DNA from 2 places in the Nocardia sp. NBC_00508 genome. Region 2 is predicted to be linked to the other one. Evidence: predicted binding sites of a transcription regulator. Region 2 holds the regulator's gene; the other holds the start of a gene.
The links. Region 2 encodes HspR, which represses chaperone genes until heat shock. Its sites were predicted from a motif close to ANNTGAGTNNNNNNNACTCANNT; they were not measured.

Region 1 (4,422 bases), 280 kb from region 2:
CGACCAGCTTTTCGGAGCCCAGCCCGGGATCGTAACCCGATGCGGCGGGCACTGATCCACGCTCCGACAACCGAGTCGCCGCCTTGCGCAACGCCTTCGCGATCAGCCGCTCCATCTGTCGCACACCGGCTTCCCTGGTGTAGTCGGCCGCGATCTCGCGCAGCGCCTCCTCGGTGACGGTCACCTCGTCGGCGGTCAGCGCGTTGCGCTCCAGTTGTCGCGGCACCAGGAAGTCGCGGGCGATGGCCACCTTGTCGTCCTCGGTGTAGCCGTCCACGGTGATCAGCTCCATCCGGTCCAGCAGCGGGCCGGGGATGGTCTCCATGACATTCGCCGTGGCGATGAACAGCACGTCGGACAAGTCCAGATCCAGATCGAGGTAGTGGTCGCGGAACGTGTGGTTCTGCGCTGGATCCAGCACCTCGAGCAGGGCGGCGGCCGGGTCGCCGCGGAAGTCCGAGCCGACCTTGTCGATCTCGTCCAACAGGACGACCGGGTTCATCGAACCCGCCTCCTTCATGGCACGCACGATGCGACCGGGCAGTGCGCCGACATAGGTGCGCCGGTGACCGCGGATCTCGGCCTCGTCGCGCACGCCACCCAGGGCGACGCGAACAAACTTGCGGCCCAAGGCCCGCGCGACGGACTCACCGAGCGAGGTCTTGCCCACACCGGGCGGGCCGACCAGCACCAGCACCGCGCCGGAGCCTCGCCCACCGACGATCTCCAGCCCGCGGGCGGCACGGCGGGCCCGGACGGCCAGGTACTCGACCATGCGGTCTTTGACCTCGTCCAAGCCGTGGTGATCGGCGTCCAGGACCGCGCGGGCAGCCGAAACGTCGGTGCTGTCGGTGGTCTTCACCGTCCACGGGAGTTCCAGCACGGTGTCCAGCCAGGTCCGGATCCAGCCGGATTCCGGGCTCTGATCGCTGGCCCGCTCCAGCCTGCCGACCTCGCGCAGCGCCGCCTCGCACACGGTATCGGGCAGGTCGGCCTGCTCGACGCGGGTGCGGTAGTCGTCGGCGCCGTCGGGCTCGTCCTCGCCGAGTTCCTTGCGGATGGCGTTGAGCTGCTGGCGCAGCAGGAACTCGCGCTGGCTCTTCTCCATGCCCTCGCGGACGTCTTCGCTGATCTTCTCGGTGATCTCGGCCTCGGCGATGTGCTCCTTGGTCCACTCGATCAAGGTGCTGAGCCGTTTGGCCACATCAGGGGTTTCGAGCAGTTCCCGCTTCTGCTCGAAGGTCAGGTACGGCGCGTAGCCCGCAGTGTCGGCGATCGCCGACGGGTCGGTCAACTGGCTGACCGCATCGATGATCTGCCACGCCTCCCGCCGTTGCAGCACCGAGACGACCAGCTTCTTGTACTCTGCGGCCAGTTCCTTGGTCCGACCGTCCGATGTCGGCGTCTCGACCGGTTCGGCCTCCACCCACAGCGCGGCGCCCGGTCCGGTGACCCCGTGTCCGATCTTGGCGCGCCGCTCGGCCTTCAGCACGGCCGCCGGGGCCCCGCCGCGCATCCGGCCGACTTGTTCGATGGTGGCGACCACACCGTAGGTGGCGTAGCCCTCGGTCAGCCGGGGCGCGAGCAGCACGGAGTCCTTCTTGGCGGCCCGTGCGGCATCGATCGCGGCCTGCGCCGATTCGTCCAGTTCGATGGGCACGACCATGCCCGGCAGCACGATCGGATCGGTCAGGAACAGCACCGGCAGGTTCTGTGGTGTAGTCACGTCTTCGACCCTTCCAAAAGTTGAGCGTTGCCTACTCAACCCGAAGGTGTTCGCGTTTGTTCCGCGCAGCTCAGGTCGTTCGCTGACGGCGAATAGCGCAGGCCTTGATCACCTGCCCGCTCCGAGGAACGGGTCTCGTTGACACTCCGTCCAAGGCAATGAGAACGTGGGGGCCTTGATATCTCATACCGGCGGTACCGCCGGCTCGGCTTAGGGAGTCCCATCGATGTCGTCGCTCGCCGCTGGCGTGTTCATCGACTGGGAAGGGCTGACCGGGCAGTCGAAGTTCGTGGTCGACCTGGTCACGTTTCCGATCTTCAGTGCGCTGGCCGGGTGGCTGACCAACTGGACCGGCGTGCTCATGCTGTTCTGGCCGATTCGGTTTCGCGGTGTTCACATCCCCGGCCTGCAGGTGCTCTACCCATACTTCCCGCGCCGGGTCCAGGTGCTGCCGACCTTCTCGGCCGACGGCCGCCGCCTCGGATTCCAGGGCTTCATTCCGGCGCGCGCGGAGAAGATGGCCAGTATCTGCGTGGACAAGGCGCTGATGCGGATCGGCAGCCCCAAGGACTTCATCCACGAACTCGATCTGGACGGCATCGCCGACTACACCGCGGTGCTGGCGCGTGAACAGGTGCGGCCGCTGGTCGACGAACTGATGTACCGGGAGAACCCGGATCTGTGGCGCACCGTACCGCGCGCCGCCAAGCAGCTGATCTATCAGCGGGTGGATCGGGAGTTGCCCGCGCTGTCGCGGCGCGCGTTCGCCTCACTCGGGGACAACGTCGACCAGCTGATCGACATCAAGAGCTTCGTGATCCGCTACCTGCAGGAAAACCCGGCCATCCTGAAGGATCTGACCACCACCATCGCGGCGCCCGAGCTGCGATTCATGGTGCGCATCGGTTTGCTCGGGGCGCCGTTCGGTCTGCTGCTTGCCTTGTACCTGCATGTGCACCAGCACATTCCAGTGCTCGGCTCGGTGCCGGGCTGGGTGATCGTGCTACTCGCCTCGGCGGCGATCGGCGTGATCGTGAACGTCATCGCGGTGAAGATGGTGTTCGAGCCAGGCGACCCGCAACCGAGATACAAGTACCTGTGGAAACAAGCGCTGCTGGCGAAGCGGCAGCCGCAAGCGGCGACCGACCTCGCCCACATCCTGGCCTACCAGGTGCTGACCCTGCCCAACCTGTCGAAAGAGCTTCTCGACGGCCCGAACGGGGACAAGACCAGGCAGTTGCTGGAGCATGTGATCGCCGACGAGATCACTCGCCAGCTCGGGCCGACCACCACCCTGGTGCGAGCGGCGCTGGGACGCCGCCAGTTCGTCAACCTCTCGGTGGGCGCGGCGGGTGCGGCAGTCGGCTTGGCGCCCAGCCTGGCGGAGGACGAGGAGTTCACCCTCGAGCAGGCCAAGACCATCGACGAGTTCGCGGCGCGTAAGCTGCGGCGGCTGACGCCCGGGGAGTTCATGGAGATGTTCTACGCCTCTGTCGAGCAGGACGCCTGGCTGCTGTATCTGCACGGGGCGGCCCTCGGACTCCTCGTCGGCGCCGCCCATCTGGTCGTTTTCGGCTGGTAGTGCGTCCGCTGGCAAATATAAAACAAGCATGCTTGCCTTTTTCTGTGCCCGCTGCGATGCTGAACGCCGACGGCACACGAAGCGGTGTGCAAGGGACCGGCAAGGAAACGAATGGCTGACCTCGAAGCGCTGCTCGGTGATTTCGCCGACGAATGCGCGGATCTGGAACGACTCGTCGGCCAGTTGGCACTCGGGGAGTGGGCGCGCACCACCCCGGCACCCGGCTGGACCATCGCCCATCAGATCGGCCACCTGGCCTGGACCGATGAGATCGCGACGATCGCCGCGGCGGACCCAGCGGACTTCCAGCGCTTGGTGACCGAGGCCGGGCCGCGTGCGCTCACCTTCGTCGATGAAGCGGCCGAGCAGGCCGCGACCGAACCCCCTGCCGACTTGCTCGACCGGTGGCGTCGTGGACGCGCATCCCTCGCCGCGGCGCTGCGCGCGGTGCCGCCGGGTAGCAAACTGCCGTGGTTCGGCCCGCCGATGAGCGCGGCCTCGATGATCACCGCCCGCATCATGGAGACCTGGGCGCATGGGCAGGACGTGGCCGACACGCTCAGCGTACGCAGGACGCCAACGGCCCGGCTGCGCACCGTGGCCCATATCGGCGTGCGCACCAGGAACTTCGCCTACATGGTGCATGGAAAGACCCCGCCCGCAGCGGAATTCCGAGTCGAGCTGGCGGCGCCGGACGGCACGATCTGGTCGTGGGGTCCCGACGATGCCGCGCAGCGAGTGACCGGACCCGCGCTCGATTTCTGCCTCCTGGTGACACAGCGCCGCCATCATGACGACCTCACGATCGAGGCATATGGAGCCGACGCCGCGGAATGGCTCGCCATCGCACAGGCGTTCGCGGGGCCGACGGGCGAAGGAAGGACAGCGGGCCAGTTCGCCTGACCCGCTGACACCGGACCCGATCCCGAGATTTGGAGCGGGCGAGCGCCACACTTGGGTGCGCCGTGTTCGTGTCGACGGCCGGACGCCGTTGGCCGGGGTGTCTCGATGTGGCAGTCGAGAATGGCGCTCGCCAGCTACACGGGTATTTACCCGCTCGTGGGTCGGCGGAAACCAACAATGCCACCCGGGACATGCGGATGGGCGGTGCGCC
Region 2 (4,422 bases):
GTCGTCGGCCATCATCGGCTTCGTCACGACCTCGCGGTGATCCGGTTGATCGGCGAGTTCGTGCCGTTCGGCGCGGGCCAGTCGGTCGAGGTACGGGTGCCGCAGCACCCGGGCGTGCGACGCAGGCTCTCCCCGGCGCTGCCGCCCTCGCTGGACGGCAAACTGGAGTTCCATGTGCGCACCGTGCCGGGCGGCTGGTGCAGCGGCGCGATCGTGGCCGACACCCAGCCGGGCGACGAGTGGCGGATCGGCGCTCCGCTCGGCGGGTTCCAGGTGGACCCCGACGGCAACGAGGTGGTGATGATCGCGGGCGGCACGGGATTGGCGCCGCTGCGCGCACAAATCCTCGACCTGGCTCGCAAGCCGGAACCGCCGCCCACCTATCTGTTCGTCGGCGGGCGATACCCGCGCGACCTGTACGCCGAGGACATGCTGTACCTGCTGGCCGAGGAATTGCCCTGGCTCACCGTGATTCCGGTGGTGGAAAGCCCGGAGGACCCGGACTGGGTGGACGAGTGGTACGAGCAGTCCCGCGTCGACATCGGCTTCCCGGCCGACGACCTGCTGTACGGCACCCTCGCCGACGTGCTCGGCTCCCACGGCGCGTTCCTGAACCACCAGGTCCTGGTCTGCGGCTCCCCCGCCATGGTCCAGACCACTGTCGAGCGCCTGCTCGAAACCGGAACCCCCGCGGAACTGATTCAATTCGAAGGGCTCTGAACCGTCAGAAGAGCGGGTCGTGGCGGATGTTCTTGGCCGGCATCCCCGCCGCCATCAGGCGGAACTTCGTGGTCTGCACCATCGAGGGTGAACCGACGATCTGCACGTCACGATCGGCCCAGGCACCGAAGCTCGCCACGACTTTGCCGATCTGTCCGATCACCCGCGGTTCCAGGGCGGGCCACAGCCCGCGGGACTCGTCGGGTTCGACGTGCCACCACGGGTCTTCGTCGTGTTCGGTCACCGGCGTGACGGTGAGCCAGCGGTTGGCCACCGCCAGGTCGTTCAATGTGTCCAGGTCGTAGAGGTCGCACGGGTGGTGACCGCCGACGAACAGGTGCACCTTCGGATTGGTTCGCCGTTGCGCCATCGCCATGAGCTGCGCGCGCAGCGGCGCGAGACCGGTACCGCAGCCGACCATCAGCATTTTGCGCTTGGTGTTGCGCGGAACACCTAGTCCACCGAGCGGCGAGCCGAACAGCCACTGATCGCCGACGGCGGTCTGGCCGATGATGGCCGAACTGACCCAGCCGCCGAGCACACCGCGGACGTGGAATTCGATCTCACCATTGGCGTTCGCGGGCACGGCGGGCGAGAGATAGCGCCACATCCGCGGCCGCGACGGGATCTGCACGCTCACGTACTGGCCCGCGGCGTAGCGCATCGGCTGGTCGAGCTGCAGCCGGACGATGACCAGGTTGCGCAGCACCTCGCGCCGCTCGATGACCGTGCCGGTCCACACCGGTGGCGTGGTCTCCTTCTCCGCCGCGCCGATCATGGTGTCGGAGATGATCTTCAGGCCCTCGTCCCAGGCCCGGTCGACCTCGTCGGTCCACATCTCGGTCCCCGCGAACACCTTGACGGCCGTCTTCAGCGCGGTGGCCACGGCGACGTAATGCACGGCCTGCACGCCGTATTTGCGGTGGTCCCTACCCAATTGGGCGAGAAAGGGCAGGAGCTTGTCGGGCTCCTCCAACCGGTCCAGCGCATAGGCGACCGCCTTGACCAGGCGATCGCGCTGGGAGTCCATCGCGGCCGGAAAGAAATCGCGGACGTGCGGGTAGTCGGTGAACAAGATCGCGTAGAACGATCTCGCCAGTTTCTCCGGCCCTCCATCTTCCGCAGCAACCGCCTTGAATGTAGTTCTGATCAAAGCGACAGTGCGCGAATCCATTGATGTCACAACCCCATTTCGCACTAGTACACGAACCGTGCCGGCGAGTGAGGTGCTGCGGGGCCACTCGACAGCAGCCGATGGCAAGGAGTGTAGGCGAGGTTTGCCAGCTACGGAATCTTTCGCATAAACATCACGCGTGCGATTTCGGCAAAACGAGGGCGCACAGCGAGACACGCCAGAGAAACCAACTGGAAGACGGTAGATCTGCCACAAAATCGGCCGTTTGATCGCCGAAACCTCAAGGCCCCCTTAGGAAATTACGTCCCAATCGGTCTGTTCTAGCGACTTCACGGCAACATCGAGACTGACAATCCGATTGCGAAACCTTCGAAAGTGACCGATACCGTCGACCAATCTATGGTGAAAGCGCAGTGTTCATTCGAGAGTGAAATGACGAGACCGGTCCGACTTCCGGCCAACGTATTCTGGTTTACTGTCAGCAAATTTGGCGTCTGCCTGCCGAAACGACAACGCCCCCGGCATCGGATCGCGGTGCGCGATCGGAGGCCGGGGGCGGCGATGTGTGCCGGTTACAGTCGGCGCCTGCTGTCGTCGCGGCGATTGCGCGGCTGCCAGACGACCAACGCGGTACTGCGTTGCGGAGGCGAAAGATCGGGGCGGTAGCCCGCCCGCATCCGCTCCAGCTCCGCCGCCAGCTCGGCGACCTGCTGGCGCAGCTCCTCCACCTGATTGGTCAGTTCGATGATGCGCTTGATGCCCGCCAGGTTGACGCCCTCGTCCTGGGACAGCCGCTGCACCTCGCGCAGCAGCTCGACGTCCCTGGCCGAGTAGCGCCGCCCGCCGCCCGAAGTGCGTTGCGGCGTAACCAGTCCCAGACGGTCATACGTGCGCAGCGTCTGCGCGTGCATGCCGGCCAGTTGGGCCGCCACCGAGATCATGAAGAACTCGGCGCGCGACCCGCCGGACGCGTTCTTCGGTTCAGAGGACATCACGCACCCGCCCATCCCGCACGTGGATCGAAACCGCTGGACCGCTCCGCCTCCTGGTAACGCTTCAGGGCATCCACGGCGTCACCGTCGAGCTTCTGCGGCACCGCCACCTTGACGGTCACCAGCAGGTCACCCGCGCCGCCGCCGCGCTTGAGCACGCCGCGACCGCGCACCCGCAGGATACGGCCATCGGCGGTGCCCGGCGGCACCTTGACCCCAACTCGGCCGTCCAGTGTGGGCACCGAAACCGTGGTGCCAAGGACCAATTCGCTGTAACTGACCGGAAGCACCAGGGTCAGATCGTCGCCGTTACGGCCGAAGACCTTGTCCTGGCTGACGTGGACGGAGACGTAGAGGTCACCCGAGGGCGCCCCACGCAGCCCCGCCTCGCCCTGACCGGCCAGCCGGATCCGTTGCCCGTCACCGACTCCAGGAGGAATCCGCACCGTGATGGTGCGTGTGCGGTTCTGGATGCCGCTGCCGCGGCAGTCGACGCATGGGTCATCGATGATCGAACCGCTGCCCCGGCACTCGTCGCACGGCTCACTGAAACCGAACGCGCCCTGGTTGCGGCTGACCACGCCGTTTCCATTGCAGACCGGGCAGACTCGCGGACTCGTCCCCGGCTTGGCGCCGCTGCCGTGACAGGTGGTGCACGGCGAGGGGCTGGTCATCCGCAGCGGAACCGTGACGCCCTGGGCTGCCTCCCGGAAACCGAGCGTCGTCTCGGTCTCCACGTCGGCGCCGCGCCGTGGGCGGCTCGCGGTCCGCGTGCCGCCCCGGTTGAACAGACCGCCGAGCAGGTCGCCGAGGCCACCGTCGCCGGCGGTCGAGCCACCGAAGATGTCCCCGAGGTTGAACTCCTGCGAGAAGCCTCCCGCGCCGGGAGAGAACCCACCGCGACCGTACCCGCCGCCCACGAAGAGCTTGCGGGTGTCGTCGTACTCCTTGCGCTTGGCCGGATCCGACAGCACGGCATGCGCCTCGCTGACGGTCTTGAACCGCTCCTCGGCCTTGGTATCACCGGGATTGGCGTCCGGGTGCAAGTCGCGCGCGAGCTTGCGGTAGGCCTTCTTGACCTCGTCCTGCGAGGCAGTGGAGGAGATGCCCAGCTCCTTGTAGAAGTCCTTTTCGATCCACTCCCGTTGGCTCACCGAGCATCTCCTCCTCTCGCTTCGTTAATTGTCGTTCGCGCCGGCATCAACGTCCGATGCCTCTTCCGTTACCCGATCGGCGGTTTCCGCCTCGGTAGCCTCCGTCAGATCGGCCACGCCATCGGTTACCCCGACGAGCGCGTGCCGAAGCACCCTATCGCCGAAGCGATAGCCCTTGCGCATCACTATGCCGATCACCGGGTCATGGCCGGAACCCTCGTGCTGCACGGCCTCGTGCAGGGTCGGGTCGAAAGGCTCACCCTCCGAACCGAACTCCTCGAGCCCCTGCTTGAGCAGCGCGGCCGCCAACTTGTCGGCCACCGACTTCAGCGGACCCGACTCCAGGTCGCCGTGCGCCCGCGCCCGGTCGAGATCGTCGAGCACGCCCAGCAATTCGGTGACCACCGATGCCTTGGCGGAA

Region 1: a site for HspR is predicted at 1,745-1,767, ahead of lon (endopeptidase La). Genes of this name have one in related genera too.

Annotation. Positions count from the first base shown of each region.
Region 1 covers NZ_CP107852.1:3,440,673-3,445,094, forward strand. The annotation lists gene lon (endopeptidase La) at 1-1,666, opposite strand, end outside; gene OHA40_RS15330 (hypothetical protein) at 1,953-3,308, shown strand; gene OHA40_RS15335 (TIGR03084 family metal-binding protein) at 3,420-4,211, shown strand.
Region 2 covers NZ_CP107852.1:3,156,398-3,160,819, forward strand. The annotation lists gene OHA40_RS14115 (FAD-binding oxidoreductase) at 1-720, shown strand, start outside; gene OHA40_RS14120 (FAD-binding oxidoreductase) at 725-1,894, opposite strand; gene OHA40_RS14125 (heat shock protein transcriptional repressor HspR) at 2,428-2,847, opposite strand; gene dnaJ (molecular chaperone DnaJ) at 2,847-4,001, opposite strand; gene grpE (nucleotide exchange factor GrpE) at 4,026-4,422, opposite strand, start outside.